One region of the Fictibacillus sp. NPDC058756 genome, then DNA from elsewhere that is predicted to be linked to it. Evidence: riboswitches for the same ligand, from Rfam matches in the RefSeq annotation. Region 1 holds a riboswitch; each other region holds the start of a gene.
The links. A riboswitch is a leader RNA that binds a small molecule or an ion and turns the genes downstream of it on or off. The one in region 1 is predicted to bind cyclic di-AMP.
Positions count from the first base shown of each region.

Region 1 (6,362 bases):
AAATGGTATATCTCCCGTCGGCCATCGTCATGAACGATCACCACCACCTTATCTCCATTAGCGATTTCCACTTCAAACTTTCTGCCGATTCCGGGTAATTCGATTTCTTTTACGATCATAACAATCTCCTTTTTTTCTTATTTAGGCATGACAAATAAATGTTGGAAGTTTTGTATTTTCCGAACAATGCATCATGTTTTTTCTTTACGAAATAAACCCTTGTTGTTTAAGGATTTTTTGAGAATAAAATGGAATTGTATGATCGTCAGAGGTAATTCGATTGGAATTGATAAGGGGTAAGAAATACGGCTTTCTTGTGAGTGTGATCACTAGACAGCTGAAATTTAAACTCGACCTGTTCTTGCAGCAGCATAGTGCTGTTTAACTGAATTGCTTTGATTCCCTTTTTTAATTTCTTACTTTTCGTTGGGTATTCGCCAATAATCGTAGAATCATCGAACGACGAAGAGGATAATTCAATCACGTCGTTTAGAGGTGTCGATGATAAGTTTTCCATATTATAGTTTGGAAATAGGGATGTACCAATGAACACATACAGCAATGCCACTAATAAAAATCTATGCAATTCTTACTCCCCCCTTTCTACATTTATTTTATCATAAAAATACACGTCAATGAAGTAAAGCGAAAAAACCGCTATTACCTGCTTTCACCATACTTTTTTTAACGTAAAAAAGTTGTTGCCGCCTTAAAAATAATTACAACTGGCAATTTTTAAGTTTGACATCCCTTCAATTCTCTGACTAAAATATACTTCATGTGGGCAACTAGACTAAACATTATGAAGAAGGTGAATCAAATTGAAGAAGGTAAGAATAAGTTTAGCATGGCAAATTCTGATTGGACTTGCATTCGGGATTCTGATCGGTGCGTTGTTTTACGGAAACGAAACCGTACAAGGCTATCTGCAGCCTATTGGAGATATTTTTATCCGCTTGATTAAAATGATTGTTGTACCTATCGTTGTTTCCAGCTTGATTGTTGGTGTAGCAAGTGTTGGGGACATCAAACAATTAGGACGTCTTGGCGGAAAAACCATTCTGTATTTTGAAATCATTACAACTTTAGCGATCGTGATCGGTCTATTTATCGCAAATATCTTCCAGCCTGGTGCAGGCGTGGACATGAAATCGTTATCAAAAGGGGATATCTCCAGTTACGTAGAAACAACTGAATCTGTTGAAAGTCACGGATTTGCGGATACATTCTTGAATATCGTTCCAACCAATCTTTTTGAATCATTAGCTCAAGGAGATATGCTGGCAATCATCTTCTTCTCCGTTTTATTCGGTTTAGGAATTGCAGCAATCGGTGAAAGAGGTAAACCTGTATTGGCGTTCTTCCAAGGAACAGCTGATGCCATGTTCTATATCACAAACCAGATCATGAAGCTCGCTCCATTCGGTGTATTTGCACTAATCGGAGTGACTGTATCCAAATTCGGTGTAGAATCATTAGTACCATTAAGTAAGCTTGTTATCGTCGTATACGGCGCGATGTTCTTCTTTGTAATCGTCGTATTAGGCGCAGTGGCTGCGATGGTTAAAGTAAACATCTTTACGTTAATCAAAATTTTAAAAGATGAACTGATCCTGGCTTATTCCACAGCAAGTTCAGAAACTGTACTACCGAAATTGATGGAGAAAATGGAGAAGTTCGGCTGTCCGAAAGCCATCACTTCATTCGTTATTCCAACTGGTTATTCGTTTAACCTTGATGGATCTACTCTATATCAGGCAATCGCAGCATTGTTCATTGCTCAAATGTACGGCATCGAACTTACTATTGCTGAACAGATCTCGTTATTGCTCGTATTGATGGTAACATCAAAAGGAATCGCAGGAGTTCCTGGTGTATCCTTCGTTGTACTTTTAGCAACACTAGGTTCGGTTGGAATTCCACTTGAAGGTTTAGCCTTTATTGCAGGAATCGACCGTATACTGGACATGGCGAGAACAGCCGTTAACGTCGTGGGTAACTCACTGGCAGCGGTTGTCATGTCTAAATGGGAAGGCAAGTTCAATCCAATAAAAGCTCAGGAATACCAAAGAGAAGTAAGCTAACAATATTAAAAAACCGTGTCGGCAAGAATGCTGACACGGTTTTTTTGCTATTTTTTCAGGTGATACGGTACGGTCGAGATCACGATGTCCCGTTTATATAACAAATACGCACGAATCAATAGACTGGATTGGTTATGAAGAATATTATGCCAGCCTTTTTTAGGAATGAACTGCGGTATTACAACCGTTACTTGATAATCGCCTTCTTTCGCTTTATGGGCAACGGTGTCTAGAAACTTAGTTAACGGGCCTAATATGCTTCTGTAATGAGAGTGCAGAGTAACAAGCCTAATGTCAGGCTGCCATTGTTCCCACTTCTCTTCAAATTTTCTCTCATCTTCCCTTTCAAATGCTACGTATACCGCAATAATCTGATCAGGATTTAACGACTTCGCATATTTTAAGGAATTCTCCACAACATGCGTGATGCCGGCTACAGGAACAATGATCACATTTCCTTTTATATCTGGTGATGGTTCGCATGTTGTCAGTCTCAATTGGTCTCCAACCGCATCATAATGCTTTTTAATGCGATGAAATATGAATACGATAATCGGCAAAAAGACAAGGATGGACCACACTTGTGAAAACTTCGTTAAGAAGAACATGAGTGTAACAATAAAACTGATCAAAGCTCCCGTTGTATTCGTTATAAATTTCGGAACCCAGCCTGCTGGTTTCTCTCGAAGCCACTTCACCATCATTCCTGTTTGTGATAGCGTAAACGGCACGAAAACCCCTACAGCATATAACGGAATAAGATGTTCAGTTTCAGCATGAAACGCAACAATAAGAAGGATTGAAGCTAAACCAAGAATGATAATGCCGTTTGAATAGCCTAACCGGTCTCCTCTTACTAAAAACATACGTGGGATAAACTTATCCATTGCTAAGTTTACAGCCAACAGAGGGAACGCTGAATATCCTGTATTCGCTGCTAAAATCAAGATCAGAGCCGTCGTCCCTTGAATGAAGAAGTACATAAAGTTCCGTCCAAATGTTTCTTCTGCAATCTGGGAAACCACGGTAACTTCTGCTTTTGGCACGATTCCATAAAAATACGCAAGCGTGACGATGCCTGAGAAAAGGATAGCCAATAAAGCTCCCATCATCATTAACGTCCTTGCAGCATTTACAGGTGCTGGTTCTTTAAAGTTCGGAATGGCATTTGATATCGCTTCTACCCCCGTTAAAGCAGAACTTCCTGAAGCAAATGCTCTTAAGAGAATAAACAATGAAATTCCAGCGACGGGTGTTCCAACCGGTGTATGTAAACTTTGCGGTACATCGCCTGTATATATGTTATAAATACCTACAACGATTAGAATAAATAAAGCTAGAACAAACAAATAAACAGGATAAGCAAGAATCGAAGCGGATTCTGTAACTCCTCTCAAGTTTAAAAGGGTAAGAAAAATAACAAATAGAATCGCAATCTCAACGTTAAAATCATGCAAGTCAGGAAAAGCAGACGTAATGGCGTCCGTTCCAGCGGATACACTTACCGCTACAGTAAGGATGTAGTCAACAAGCAGTGAACCTCCTGCCACCAATCCTGGATTCACACCTAAATTGGTCTTGGAAACGACATACGCACCTCCACCGTGGGGATAAGCATAAATGATCTGTCTATAGGACAAGATCAATGCTGTTAAAAGAAATAAAACTCCTATCGCAATCGGAAGCGAATACCAAAAAGCAGCTGCTCCGACTGTCACAAGAACAATCAAGATCTGCTCCGGCCCATACGCTACCGATGATAAAGCATCAGAAGAAAGAATGGCCAATGCCTTTGTTTTGTTAATCTTTTGTTCTCCTAATTCTGCCGATTTTAATGGTCGGCCGATTAAGAATCTTTTTATGCTTGTAAACATTTTTCTACTCTCCATCCGAATGTAAACTGTATTTACTTCTTTTAGTCATTTCCAATTAACTTATTTTCTAAAAACAAAAAGGCCTGCAAGTCATCACGAAAAATGACTTGCAGACCTTATATTTTCGGATCCACAAGTTCCACCTTCCTTCTCATAAACGCTTACGGAGTTAGCTGTCGGATTCGGGCCTTTGAGTAGCCCTACCTAAAAAGGATTCACCCCAGGATTATTGAAAATCCGTGGTTGGGTCCCCCGCACCAAATGGTTTCAGCGATTTAGAAATTTGAAACTGTGATAATAATACTCCTGCTTTATAAAAAAGTAAATAACATTTTTATGTAGAATAAGTAAAGGAGAAATTGTACATAGTGAAGATACATCCCCGCCTAGTCTTAAAAATGAACTTTATTACAAGGAGTTTACTATGTCAAAAGAGAAAAAACCCTTATTTTCCGATGAAGAATTAACTGACTTAGCCCAAGAAATTAATGAGCAATACGGCAATGATGAGCAACAGGATGAAGTCATTTCGGATTCAAATGAAATGAAATCCGAAATATGAAAACTTAAAGAATCGAAAAAAGCACTGTTAAACACAGTGTTTTTTGTTTACTCATTAACACTTGATTATTTTCAGGCAAATGAGGAAGATTAGGGTGTACTCTTAATGACTTACAGGAGGTGTTTAGCCTGATCCGAAATCGCAAACTACATATTTTAAACGGACAAGAAATGTACAGGTATTTCACAAACGAACACTTGCTTGATGATGAAATCAAGCTCCCTTTTAACGAAGCGATGTGCTACGGAAACACGATTGAAGACATTTTTTCAAAAGAATTTGCAGAGATTCGCTCAAAGGTTCACCATGTTACACGTGATGAGTATGCCGAAGTCACGCTACAACCTCTGTTGCCTCTTTTTAATAACAAATTTGAAAAAATCGAGTTATGGTTTGATTCTGATATGTTTTGTCAGATTAATTACTTAACGATTCTTGCCTGGCTGGATCAGACCAATTATCTAAGTACGATTACGCTTCATATTGTAGATGATCAGTTTGAACCTATCGAAATTTATCCCTTACAAGCTCAAGGATATTATGAACTTTACAAACAAGTTTTGATTCATAAGACGAGCCCTGGGACGATTGATCTTCCCCCGTTAAAGAAGGGAGTCGAGCTATATTTAAATTACCTAAAAGAAGACAGTGCTATCATGCTGTACATCCAACAAAATCAACATCTCTCAGATGATGAACTTGCAGCTGAACTTCTCAAGAATTTTAAAGAGTACGGTTTAGGGGATCTGCAATACTTGGATATGATTAAAAAAAGCCGATTATCTCTGTAAAATTGAGATAACCGGCTTGATTTTTAGTTGTCAGTTCATTGCTCTGCTTTCATTGCATGAGCCTGCGGAACCGCTCGTTTAATAAATAACGAAACGATCCATGCGATCACAACTAGCCCAAAAGCGAGTAAGAATGCGCTTTTCATTCCAGCAATCATGGCTAGGATCTGAATGGTAACTCCATCTTCCTCCATTCCCTGACTCTTCAAAAAACGAGCAGAACTATTGGTCATGATCGAAACAAGCAATGCCGTTCCAACCGCACCCGCTACCTGTTGAAGTGTACTGATGATTGCTGTTCCATGTGGATATAACGGTGGCGGCAGTTCGTTTAGAGCGTTGGTCATAACCGGCATCATGACCATCGAAATACCTAACATCAACAATGTATTGAAAATCATGATGCTGATATAAGGAGTGGTTAAGTCGATAAAAGCAAACTGCCAAAGCGTATTGGCAATCAGCCCTAATCCGATTAGAGCAAGCCACTTAGCACCGAATCTATCAAATAAACGGCCAGTTATAGGAGACATAATCCCCATGACAACTCCGCCTGGAAGCATGATCAAACCTGCTTTCAATGGACTGTATCCCAACGCGTTCTGAAGGAAGATCGGCAGCAGCATCATAGCTGAAAACATCGCCATCATAACAATCATCATGATTAATGTCGACATCCTAAAAATGCTGTACGTAAACGTCCGAAGATTAAGTAACGGCTCTGAAATCGTTAATTGCCTCCAAGTAAACAACACTAATGAAACAACTCCAATTGCAATTGGAATCAAAACGTCATTGCTCGACCAGCCTCCATGTCCTTCACCTGAACTGCTGAAACCATATACAATACCCCCGAACCCTAATGTTGAAAGCAGCAGCGAGATCAGATCCACTTTTGGATTCGTCGTTTCGGTAACGTTCTTTAGTTTTACAAAGGCAAATACGATAACAAGCAGTGCGATAGGCAGCACGCCGTAAAAGAGTACCCGCCAGCTGAAATGCTCGACAATAATCCCTGAAAGAGTAGGCCCGATCGCAGGAGCAAATGTAA
Region 1 is NZ_JBHYPU010000001.1:2,587,440-2,593,801, forward strand. It holds gene ACFW35_RS13195 (cation:proton antiporter regulatory subunit) at 1-119, opposite strand, end outside; gene ACFW35_RS13200 (hypothetical protein) at 266-586, opposite strand; gene gltP (glutamate/aspartate:proton symporter GltP) at 822-2,084, shown strand; gene ACFW35_RS13210 (APC family permease) at 2,132-3,958, opposite strand; cyclic di-AMP (ydaO/yuaA leader) riboswitch at 4,102-4,241, opposite strand; gene ACFW35_RS13215 (bacitracin ABC transporter ATP-binding protein) at 4,383-4,520, shown strand; gene ACFW35_RS13220 (AraC family transcriptional regulator) at 4,691-5,311, shown strand; gene ACFW35_RS13225 (DHA2 family efflux MFS transporter permease subunit) at 5,347-6,362, opposite strand, start outside.

Region 2 (6,362 bases), 1.6 Mb from region 1:
TGACATAGAGAAGGAATTGAAAAATGATAAAAAGAAACGAATGGCTTTGCAGCATGGAGTAAGAGCCTGCTGGAGCAATCCGATTCTTTCTTCTTCAAATCAGCTGCTTGGAATCTTAGCCGTTTACTTTAAAGCACCTACTTCTCCTGACGAAAAAGAATGGGGAACAATGGAAGCGTTTACGCATCTCGCAGGTTTAGCGATTGAACAAAAGCAAAAAGAAGAGGCGCTTCGAAAAAGTGAAGCTAAATTCAGAGCGATGACTGAAAATGTAACAGACCTAATCGTCACACTTGATACGAGCGGAAAGGTTAAGTATACGTCACCTTCTTACAAGCTTATTTTTGGAGAAGAAGCCAATTTGGGAAACTCTTTTCTGACCTATACACATCCGGAAGATATTCCCGCGGTATCTGATAAATTTAGAGTTCTTTTAAAAGTTAAAAAGCCGTCAGAAGTTCAGTTCCGTTATCTTCACGCAAATGGGCATTACATAACGATTGAAGCCAGGGCCATGCCAGTCTTGAAAGAATCAGGTGATATTGAGAACATTGTTGTTGTGGCAAGAGATATTACTGAAAGAAATAAACACGAAGAACTTATTAAAAAGATGGCTTATCAGGACCAGCTTACAGGCTTGTCAAATCGAAGGTCATTTACAGAAGAATTTGAAGGTCATATACGAAACGCGGAAAATAAGAGCCAGCAGCTGGGAGTCCTGTTTTTAGACTTGGATCGTTTTAAATTTATTAATGATTCACTCGGGCACTCTTTTGGCGACCTCGTCTTAAAAGAAGTTTCTTTAAGATTAAAAATGTTTACTAGAGGTTTTGGCAGAGTGTACCGTATGAGCGGAGATGAATTTACAATCATTCTTGAAGATATAAACGAAGAGAAGCTTAAGCAGAAAATGACTAACCTTCTAGAAATATTTTCGGAACCTATTTTTATTAAGGACGAAATGATACATATTACAGCGAGTATAGGAGTTTCTATATTTCCCCTTGATGGTCACGATCCGAAAGCATTATTGAAGAATGCAGATCTAGCCATGTACCGTGCTAAGGAAGATGGTAAAAATACGTATCAATATTATAAAAGTACACTTGACAGCAACAGTTATGAAAGACTGCTTATGGAGAATGAACTGCACGGAGCCATTGATAATGATGAACTGCTGCTTCATTATCAGCCAAGGTTTTCAATTGATCGAACATCTATCATTGCTTTGGAAGCCTTAATACGATGGAATCATCCGCGCTGGGGGATGATCTCTCCAGGGGAATTTATTCCTTTAGCCGAAGAAACAGGGCTGATTACTAAAATAGGAGCATGGGTTATTCGCACAGCATGCAGACAAACAAAAGAGTGGATGGATAGTGGATATCCTCCAGTTAGAATCGCGATAAATCTGTCTGCTAGGCAATTTTTGCAAAGAGATCTTGTTTCATCTATTCAATCGGTTCTGAAGGAAACGGGTTTGCCTCCGGAATTTGTAGAGCTTGAGATTACTGAAAGTACATTAATGAAGTATGAAGAAACTATACTTTACTCCATCGAGCAATTAAAAAAAATGGGTGTGCATTTTGCGCTGGATGATTTCGGGACGGGCTATTCCTCAATGGGGTATTTAAAGAAATTTCATATTGATACATTAAAGATCGATCAATCATTTATTAGAGGTATTGGCACGGAAACAGATGATTCTGCCATTGCTACTGCCATCATCACTTTAGCTCACTCATTAAAAATGAACGTTGTAGCAGAAGGCGTTGAAACGGAAGAACAATATAATTATTTAAAAGAGAAGAACTGCAATGAAATACAAGGATTTTATACTTGCCGGCCGATGGAAGCTAAAAAAATTGAGTTGTTGATTATCAATCATATGACTGAGGTAAAAGCAAACAAACCTATTACAGTTTAAATGAAAAAAGGGGCTTTATAGCTCCTTTTTTACCTTTTCTTTTCTTTTTCTGTTTTTTCTTTTAGTTCTTCCATTTCTTTTTTAAACCTTTTTGTAAGGGAGTTTTGATTTCCGTACAGGAAAATCATATCTCCTTCTTGGATTTCAGTTGTATAGCTATCTTTTCTTAATGTAACATCACCGCGTTTAATAAATAACACCAGCATGTCATCTTCCATTTCAATAACGTCTTTTAATTTCTTGCCGATGACTGATGAGTTTTTATGGATTGGCAGTTCAATCACGACGTCATCTTCATCAAAATACATCACATCACGCAGAGGCAGATCAGCTAGATTGTATTGTTTTTCAAGATGTCCTTCAAACGATTTCACCAAATAACGTTTAAACTTCGGAATACTCAGAATGAGGTAGAGTCCTATAAGAACCAATGTAATCATCCCAAGTTCAATAGAGCGAAACTCATCAGATAATATATTGCTAATCGCAGAAATGATTACAGCAAGAGAGAAAACACCGAAAAGAATAAGAAAAGTGCTCAGTCTTCTTCTGATTGGATGTTCTAATATTAGTTCTGATTCTCCTGTAGTGAACCCTGTTGCAGTGAACATAGAGATTACCTGGAAACGGGCTATTTCTTTTTTTAATCCTGTAAGTGTAAATAAAAGTACATTAATTTCAATTACGACTGCAATAATTGCAAAATAAAGTAAAGTAAACACAAAACCCACGAAGGCACCTCCGACTTATACTTTCTATAGCTATATACCCTAAAAATCTATATATAATTATTTGATATCCCTTTTTTTTGCCCTTTCATAAAAATTTGATGCTTCACATATAGTTTTGTACAGGAGGGGATTAAGATGACAGGCTTTCTGATTGCCTTATTACCGGCAGGACTATTATGCGGAGGAGTGGCTTTGCTCATACATTCATTCGTGAAAAAGGACACCTATCATTATGATAAAGATCATCTTTGGGAAGATGCACCGCAAACTTCAGAAGATTATCGTATTAAATAGCACATTCATTACTTGATATTTTCCTTCAATATGGTAAAAAGTAATAAAACCATAACTAGAATTGAGGACGTAATGTGAGGAAAGTGTCAAAAAAGTGGTTAATTGGAGGGGCGATTCTTGCCATCCTTCTATTTGCCATATTTCAAGTAGGAAAAACAGAAGGTGCTAATAAGACAAAGACAATAAAAATAGTCGCTCTGGGTGATTCATTAACGTATGGGGTAGGGGATCCTTCAAAGACAGGATATATTGGCGTTGTACGTCAAAATATCCAAAAGCAAACTGGGAGAAATGTAATTGTTAATAATTTTGGGATCAGCGGACAAAGATCAGACCAGCTTTTACGTCAATTGGACAATGGTGTCGTAATAAAAGCCCTTAAACAGGCTGAATATGTGTTTGTATTTATAGGTACAAATGATTTTAGACATGCCGCTGGCTGGAACTTCCGCCAGCTTCCGCAGCAGCCGCTTCTGCTTGGAAAGGAAAAGCTGCGCAACAATTTAAGTAAAACACTTGCTGTCATTAGGGAAAACAACTCTTTTGCACAAGTATATGTTTTGGGTTTATATAATCCATATTTTGGCGAAGAGTATGATACAAAAGCTCCTGAAAGTATACGTTCGTGGAATGAAGCAATTATTGAAGCGAGCAAAGAAAGCACATTAACGAAATACATCTCTACGTATGAACTTTATGAAAATATCGAGAAAGACATGTATTTTGCAGATACTTTGCATCCGAATCGAAGAGGTTATTATAAAATGGGGAACTGGGTTTATAATCAGTGGAAGCCATAATAAAAAGCTGACCAATTTGGTCAGCTTTCTTCATGCTATTTTTTAAATTGAGCATCCAATTTGCCGTTCATGTCAATTAGGAATCCAATTTCTCGGCCTAATAACTCACCAAGTTCTTTAGCCTTTTTTTCACTTTCATTTTTTATCTGCTCAATTGTTAATTCACCTTTTAATTTTGAAGCACCAACGATAATGCTTAAATCACCTTTTTCATAAAATACGATCTTCATTTACAATACCTCCCTGAAAAATAGAACCTTTTACATAATTCGCTTATTTGTTCATGCTTATGGGGTAGAAAAGAAGTTTTGGAAAAACCTTCATGATGAAACATTTAAATGGAATAAATATGCATGTTCAGAAATCCTGACAAATTTTTATGTATGTTGAAAAGATTAAAGCATGTTAATATGATTTGCTGAATTCTTTTGTTCTATTCTGAATTTAAAAGAAGCGGGGGAACCACACTTTGGCACTAAAGCCTTGGGATGAATTTGTTAAAAGCAGAAGGGATAACTCTCAATTCCCTAATCGACAGCAAACCTCGTAAGCGTTTTTGGAGAGAGAGCTTATATACATGGGCTAAGTCTATGTGTTGCAGTGTACCCCACTCAGTAGAAGGTATCGCATTGATTTTAGGAGTAGAACGTCTATTGGATATGCTTAGAACAGCAGTTAATATCACTGGAGATGCTGCTTGTGCAGTTATCGTTGACAAAGGTGAAGATAAGCATGTTGGGGAAAGAAAAGAAGAAGCAACTGCTTAATAAAAATATTTACGAGCCGGAGGAATTTCCTGCGGCTTTTTATTTATGCCAAAATCCCTAGTTTAGTAAAAATGAGTAAATAAATGTAAGCATAAACAGAACTTCATGTTAAAATAGAATAATACATAATGATGTTTCGGAGTGATATTTTTGGAAAAATGGCTTGAATTAATAGTACTTGCTGGAAAAGTTATTTTGGTGCAGCTGCAAACCTTCATTAATCCCATTGTTGAGTTAGTGGAAAGCAGTATGAATTCTTTTTGGTTCGTGTTTGCTTTAACTGTAATAACAGGTTACATAATCTTGGAGATATTATATAAAGCTATTACTTTTTATCAGGCTCATAATTTCATTCACCGTAAGATGGTCAGGGAACCTGCCCGTGATATCGAATTTAGTCTCTTTATAAAGACTCTTTGGCAAACAGACCGATCTAAAGGGTTAGTAGCAAATGCGAAAGCGGCTAAAAGCCGATATTTACAGTTTAATTTACAAGAGCGACTTTTTATTCAGACTAACTTGCAGCAGCGAATGAGATTCCTAAGAAATAATCAGCCTTTATTTTTATTGGCAGCTCTTTTTACAGGATTTCTTTCGAGTGTTGCAGCAAATGTACTCCCTATCAATTCTGTAAGTTTTACGGGAGAAAGTGTTTTAAAAACTGTCTTATTCTTACTTGCGTGGCTTTTTATCATGCAATCAAAATATGTTTCCATGAAAAAGCAGACCTATTACCATCTTGCATGGATTCAAGAGACGAACAGGACTGCAGCTGTTGACTTAATTCAGGATGATGCAGCTGTATCTATCAATGAAAGCAACCCTACGTATTAACGCGATACGTAAGGGTTGTTTTTTATCCAAAAACGATAGGGGAAATATACAGCCTCTTCCGCATATTGAATGCCTATCCTTGGTCCGGACTCTATTTCATGTGGCTGGATCTCAATTTTTTCTTTAATTCTTATTCCGCACGTATCAATTTTTTGACCGGAATGCTCCAGCGAAAACCCCATACTTTTTGAAAGCTTGCCAGGACCATTTGTGAGCTGAACCTCTTTTTTCACTCCGTCTCTTCTTTCCTTCATGATTTCTATTCCTTTGACAGGCTGAATAGCTCTAATTAAGATTGCTTCGGGTTTGTCTAGCGGACCGGTCACAATATTGAAGCAAACATGCATGCCATATATGAAATAGGTATAAATTGTTCCTGCTTCATGGAACATGACTTCAGTTCTTGGGGTTCTCCGGTTTCCAAAAGAATGGGCGGCCCGGTCTTCAGGCCCTAAATAAGCTTCCGTTTCGACAATTATGCCAGAAGTTAAACCATCTCGATTTTTATGAATAAGTTCCATCCCAAGAAGTCTTTTTGCCAGGTCTAATGTTGGCAGATTCCATAAATCCATATTTTTCTCCTATTATGTATGACATGAGCATGATATTAGTAAAATAACCTATAGAATTTGTATTATTATGTTACCTTTTGTCGGAGTTTTACAAACGTAAAAAAAAGGAAATCATAAGTTTAGAAAGAAGTTTTTATAAAGCAAATAAATAGGAGGCGTTTAATGTGGATGGTTGGGTTAATGAAACAGGAATTTATCAGAATCTCTCCAAAAGACGCTGGGAATACTGGGAAGTGAGCCAGCAAGGAGTAAAAACTATGGTTTCATGGCTTTGCTGGAATGCGCCTAACTCTGTTTATGAACAATGGAGTAAATCTGTCTTACATTAAACGAAGTACTTTTGAAGTTCCTTTCTGATGGAAGGGACTTTTTTATTTTCCTTGAATGCTTGAATCTTCTTTAAGGTGGTTAAAATGGTTAAAAAAAAGGAGATTGAG
Region 2 is NZ_JBHYPU010000001.1:1,019,476-1,025,837, forward strand. It holds gene ACFW35_RS05090 (EAL domain-containing protein) at 1-1,927, shown strand, start outside; gene ACFW35_RS05095 (TrkA C-terminal domain-containing protein) at 1,957-2,658, opposite strand; gene ACFW35_RS05100 (hypothetical protein) at 2,794-2,952, shown strand; gene ACFW35_RS05105 (GDSL-type esterase/lipase family protein) at 3,027-3,752, shown strand; gene ACFW35_RS05110 (hypothetical protein) at 3,788-3,982, opposite strand; cyclic di-AMP (ydaO/yuaA leader) riboswitch at 4,159-4,320, shown strand; partial or broken gene ACFW35_RS05115 (cation:dicarboxylate symporter family transporter) at 4,352-4,519, shown strand; gene ACFW35_RS05120 (hypothetical protein) at 4,670-5,353, shown strand; gene ACFW35_RS05125 (DNA-3-methyladenine glycosylase) at 5,350-5,925, opposite strand; gene ACFW35_RS05130 (hypothetical protein) at 6,090-6,254, shown strand.
Region 2: linked by a shared signal. The riboswitch ahead of ACFW35_RS05115 (cation:dicarboxylate symporter family transporter) and the one ahead of ACFW35_RS13210 (APC family permease) in region 1 are both predicted to bind cyclic di-AMP.

Region 3 (6,362 bases), 470 kb from region 1:
TCTAACGGAAGCCTATCCTTCAGATGGGGATGGGATCGTACATGTTGTTGCGAGTGGTCCAGATACCCAGCTGGGAATCATGAGTGATTTGTATTATTCATTGATCTCTTGTGCGGAAAAATCTATTTGGATCGCCACACCGTATTTTGTTCCGAATGAAGCCATCCGGACTGCATTAAGAGTCGCTGCCAAAAAAGGAGTACAGGTCCGATTGATGGTTCCGGAGATCAACGACGGATTTTTAACTCAATATGCAACTCGCTCTTACTTCCCTGAGCTGCTCCGTTCAGGTATAGAGATCTATTCGTATCAAAAAGGGTTTTTGCATCAGAAAGTTATCATCATTGACGGGGATACCGCATCCATTGGAACAGCGAATATGGATATGAGAAGCTTCCATCTGAATTTCGAAGTAAACGTATTTTTGCTTAACACAAAGTCAGTTAACGACCTCGTTGAACAATATGAAGAAGACATAGAAGAATCAACAAAGGTCCGTCCTGTAGAATTTTATAAAAGAGGGTTATGGGAAAGAACGAAAGAATCATTCTCCCGCCTTTTCTCAGGTGTTCTTTAATAAGAATTCTGAGGAAGAGATTCGCCGCTTAAAGAGTATTCTTGGGAATGGTTATGTGTAAACACATCGTTGACAAGTTGATTGGAGCGTAAGGTGCGAGACTCCTCGAAAATGAAAAATCACATTTTCTTAGTGCGATGTAACGCTGTCGAAACCTTCCTTGTCCTGCGGGACCAGCGTGCCAACCACCTTAGTATACTTCTCGCAAGGCATGGGACGAGGAAGCAAGCTTCAACAGAATAAGCTTGCAGACGCAGGAGCACAGATACTTCCTTATGAGATCCCGCAGGCGCTATGCGCCGAGGAGGCTCACCGCACGCCCCGCGGAAAGCGAGCATCCTGGAGCGGAAATCAACTTCGTCTAGCATCAGAATTTACGAAAACAGTTATATCAAAAAACATAGAATAGAAAGTCCTCCTTGAGAATAGGGTTGTACGAGAGACCATCTATTGAGGGGGATTTTTTTATGGACTGGCTTGAAGCCCTTATATTAGGTATTGTACAAGGATTAACAGAATTCTTGCCGGTAAGTTCAACTGGACATCTGCTGCTGGGAAGGCAGATCTTCAACCTGGAAGAAGCGGGACTATTTCTCGACAGCATGCTTCATATCGGTACATTGCTTGCTGTTATGACGGTTTATTGGAAAGATATTCTACAAGTAATAAAAAAACCATTTAGCAAAACAGGAATATTACTTATTGTCGGTACCATTCCAACGGCTATTATTGGACTTGCTTTTAAAGACTTCTTCGAAGAAATTTCAAAAACCGGTGTAACGGTTGGATGGGAGTTCTTAGTAACAGGGCTGTTGCTTTGGTGGGCAGATTCTTTTAAACGAAACGGATATAAAGGAATAGAGGAGATAACGATCCGGGATGCTCTTGTAATCGGTACCTTTCAGGGTGCGGCTATTCTGCCTGCGGTTTCGCGCTCTGGTTTAACAATAGCTGCTGCCCTGTTTTGTAAGATAGATAAAAAAGCTGCAGCTTATTTTTCTTTTCTTTTATCGATTCCTTCAATCGCTGGCGGAGTGGTTCTGCAGTCTAAAGATCTTTTTACATCAACAGCACCTTCCATAGCATATTCATCTTTGATTATCGGTACAATTGCCTCCGCTTTATTCGGATATATTGCTGTGAAATGGATGATCAAATTATTGCAAACCGGTACTTTAAAAGGCTTTGCAATCTATGTATGGCTGATCGGTTTAATCGTTCTTGGATTGCAATTTTCAGGAAAAATGTAAAGTATTTGTTAACACGTGAAAAATGGATTGACAATTAAAAGACGGAGGATTACAGTATATGTAATTCAAAATTTAGCAGGCTTTAGATCGCTGAATTTACAGTCAATTTCTTTAATTATAGGAGACTGTGAAACGGGGGAACCATTCTTTTGGGGTGAATTTTGCAAGCAAGCAAAAAGGGATACTCCATTCCCTAATCCGACAGCTAACCCCGTAAGCGTCATGTCACTGGAGAGGTCAAATTGGTGAAAAACCGGACCCGCTTTTTTGTGTGGTCTTTTTTTTGTTTTTTACAGCTTTTTGAGAACCTCTTAACCAGCAAGGCTAGAAGCAACGAAGGAAAACTTCATGGATTTTAAGGGGAGAATTTAAATGAAAAAACAGTTTGCAGTTATAGGATTAGGTCGTTTTGGGGGCAGCATATGCCGGGAGTTTGCCAAAATGGGCTATGATGTACTCGCGATCGATAATGATATGGAAAAGGTCAATGAATTTGCGACGATTGCAACTCAGGCCGTTCAAGCTAATGCAACAGATGAAAAGGTAATGAAATCGCTTGGGATCAGAAATTTTAACCATGTTATCGTCTCGATTGGTGAAGATATTCAATCAAGTATTTTAACAACTCTTTTATTAAAAGAATCAGGTGTAAATAAGGTTTGGGTTAAAGCTCAAAATGATTATCACCATAAAGTATTGGAAAAGCTAGGAGCAGACCGAATTATTCATCCAGAACGCGATATGGCTCTTCGTGTTGCTCAGCTTATCTCTTCAGAAAAAATTATCGACTTTATTGAACTGTCGCATGAACACAGTATTGTAGAAATTGGTGTTACAGATAAATTAGTGAATAAAACACTGACAGATCTAGACGTTCGAGCTCGTTTTGGATGTAATATCGTTGCGATTAAGCGCGGTGATGACATTCTAGTCTCTCCGATTGCAGATGTTACTCTTCAATATGGAGATGTCCTCGTAGTAATTGGACGCAATGAAGACTTGAACCGCTTTGAGGATGAGGGAGTGTAATTAGTGGCACTGCATGTCAATAAATCCAGGTTGCATAATCCGATAAAATTGAACCCTCCTCAATTTTTAGCATCGCTTTTTTTGTTTTTGATCATATTAGGCGCTTGTTTATTAAAACTGCCCATAGCCCACGAGGAATCATTGCGCTGGATTGATGCGTTATTTATAGCAACTTCTGCGGCTACTGTAACCGGGCTGGCTTCAGTCGACCCGGGTTCTACGTTTACTCTATTCGGAGAAATTGTCATTTTATTTTTAATACAGGTTGGCGGACTTGGTGTGATGTCCTTTGCATCTCTCGTTGTAATCATGATGGGGAGAAAGATCTCCGTGAAACAAAGGGTTTTGATGCAAGAAGCGCTAAACCAGCCCTCAATCGGCGGAGTTATAAGGCTCGTTCGTAACTTATTCGTCTTTTCGATCAGTATTCAAATCATCGCCATATTCTTTTTGTCATTAAGATGGGTACCTGAGATGGGGTTTGGGAAAGGGATATATTACAGCGTATTCCACGTCATCTCTGCCTACAATAATGCAGGCTTTGCTCTATGGTCTGATGGATTGATGGGTTATGTCGGTGATCCGATGGTTAACATTGTAATCTCTCTGCTTTTTATTACAGGGGGAATCGGGTTCACCGTTCTAGTAGACCTCTGGGTCAGCCGGAAATGGAAAGATCTTTCGCTTCATTCAAAAGTAATGATTATTTCAACATTTGCTATCAATATTGTGGCCATTTTGTTAGTTTATTTATTTGAATTTAATAACCCAAAAACATTAGGCGTGTTATCGGGAGCTGAAAAGCTTTGGGCAGCATATTTTCAGGGAGTATCTCCTAGAACAGCAGGATTTAACTCGATCGATATGACGGCGATTAATCCGGATACGTCCCTTTTAATGATCCTATTGATGTTTGTCGGTGCAGGAAGCACTTCAACAGGCGGGGGTATCAAACTTACAACATTCGTAGTCATTCTCTTTACGGTTGCAGCGTTCTTAAAAGGAAAAGAAGATACGGTTGTCATGAAACGAACCATCCGCAATGCAGTTGTTTATCGTGCCTTAGCGATTACGACCATTTCGATTTTATTTATCTTTGCAGCATTGTTCGTAGTAACGTACGTGCAAAAAGGCGATCCCTTTATGATAATACTGTTTGAAGTGATTTCCGCATTCGGGACAGTTGGACTAAGTATGGGATTAACACCCGATCTGACGATTATCGGCAAAATTGTAATTTGTATCGTGATGGTCTTTGGTAAACTTGGTCCCCTGACATTAGCGTTTAGTCTTGCTAAACAAACAAGAGAAAATATTCGATATCCAGATGGTGAAGTATTCACGGGATAATAAATAAGCTAACTCGAAAAGGCGGCTATAGCCTTTAAGAGTTAGCTTTTTTTGGCTAAAAATGGGATAAGCAGCGTTCTGTTGGGAATGCTAAAACAAGATTTAATGAGTGTTCAAGAAGGGGTGAGCTGAAATGCAAAAAATTAAAGAAATATTTCTTGTTTCTCCCTTTCTTGTCTTCTTTCTCGTGCATTCAGAACAAATAGGGGTAGGAGTACTAGGCTATCAGCGGGTCATTGCAAAATACGCAGGTTATGATTCTTGGATCTCTGTTATCATCGCGGCTATTTTCGTTCATATTCTGATCTGGATGATCTATTATGTGCTGGATAATGGCGGGGGAGATATCGTCACGATACACAAAACATTGTTTGGCGGAATGCTGGGGAACATCTTTAACATAGCTCTAGTTCTCTATTTTCTTTTATGGTCGATAACGGTTTTAAGAACATATATTGAGGTTGTACAAGTATGGATGTTTCCAACACTTAAAACATGGACAATAGCTGTTGTATTTCTTCTCTTAACTTATTATGTGGTTTCTGCAGGATTCCGTACGGTTGCTGGCGTTTGTTTCTTAGGTGTTGTTATTCCTTTGGGACTTATATTCCTTTTAATTTATCCGCTTGAATACACCCACTTTTCTAATTTGCTGCCATTGTTTGATGAGAGGCTGAAAGACTATTTAACGGCCACAAAAAATATGATGCTGAGTTATCTTGGGTTTGAAACATTGCTGGTTTTCTATCCTTTTATAAAGAATGCGAAAAAATCACAAAAGTTTGCGCACCATGCGAATATTTTTTCCTTTATGATGTATCTTTTAGTAACACTGTTTTCTTTTGCCTTTTTCAGTCAGGAGCAGCTTGCTCGAAATATTTGGGCAACACTCTCAATGGTTAAAATTGTACAAGTATCCTTCGTAGAACGTTTTGATTTTGTTTTCGTTTCCATGTGGTGTCTCGTAATTTTGCCGAATATAACCCTTGCTATATGGTGTTCCAGCCGTGTTGCGAAATTGATGCTGAACATCAGGCAGCATGTTGCACTAATCATCTTATTAGGTATAGTCCTTTTAGCTTGTATCTTCCTAGATACGCGTTTTAAGATAAACATGCTCAACAATTATACGAACATCATTGGATTTTATCTTGCAATCAGCTATATACCTTTCCTATTCGTAATGACCTTTATTAAGAAAAAAATTAAAAAGAAAAGGACGAATAACGGTCAAACGTCATCGTCCACTTAATTGTTATTTTATGCCTGTAAAAGAAGTGTCAGCCTGTCTTTATGCTTTTCTCGCTGCAGGCTGTCTGAAGTATTATGCCAATCCTGAAGTGTTTCATTAATCAGCTGTTTAACCATATGTTTTGTCCAGACTACATAAGCACCATACGTATCACCTTTAAAGAAGCTTTTGAGCATATTGTTTTCAGGACCGAAAAAGAAGCCTAGCTGATCATGAATTAATGTAGATTCATCAATGGAAAAAGGTATGATTTTATCTGAGAGTGTGTATTGATATGAATTGTTTTCTTTTTTGATAAAAGAGATGCTGTAAAGCTGTCTTTCCGGGAGAAAACCCTTTGTTGTCGGCAATAGCAATAAAGGGTTATGTTCTTTGTCATAAGCAATAAAAAAATCATTTACATCTTCTTCAAAATGTGGAGTTCTTAACATTGAAGCAAGCGTAATCTCTTTTTGTACGTCTAACATTTCGCAGCCCTCATTCCGTTTATTTTCTTACAAACAGTCTTGCCGCTAGATTGCTAGATTATACTCATTTTATTTGGTTGGTTTCGTAAAAACTTTGTTGTAATTAGAGATGGTTGATTTCCGCTCCAGGTTGAGGGGCTTTGAGCGTAAAAGGAAGATTTTGAGCGAAACTAAAGGCAGTTTGAGCCCAGCGAGAAAATCTTGAGCGTAACTCGACGTTTTTGAGCGAAACCTCAATGAGTCGGAGCGTACGTGTAATAAATATAAGAACACGTACCGTAAAAATGGCATCTGAAAAAAACAAGAGCCTTTTATTTCTTTATTGTACTGCTGTGATAAGTTGTTGAAAGGGAATTGACGGACAAAATGTAAACGCATACACTAGAGATAGTTAATAGTCGCGAGCAGAAAGAGTGTATAAAATATGGCATTATCTA
Region 3 is NZ_JBHYPU010000001.1:3,059,299-3,065,660, reverse strand. It holds gene cls (cardiolipin synthase) at 1-577, shown strand, start outside; gene ACFW35_RS15730 (undecaprenyl-diphosphate phosphatase) at 1,045-1,827, shown strand; cyclic di-AMP (ydaO/yuaA leader) riboswitch at 1,906-2,063, shown strand; gene ACFW35_RS15725 (potassium channel family protein) at 2,200-2,856, shown strand; gene ACFW35_RS15720 (TrkH family potassium uptake protein) at 2,860-4,206, shown strand; gene ACFW35_RS15715 (GerAB/ArcD/ProY family transporter) at 4,340-5,458, shown strand; gene ACFW35_RS15710 (hypothetical protein) at 5,467-5,925, opposite strand; gene hutP (hut operon transcriptional regulator HutP) at 6,350-6,362, shown strand, end outside.
Region 3: linked by a shared signal. The riboswitch ahead of ACFW35_RS15725 (potassium channel family protein) and the one ahead of ACFW35_RS13210 (APC family permease) in region 1 are both predicted to bind cyclic di-AMP.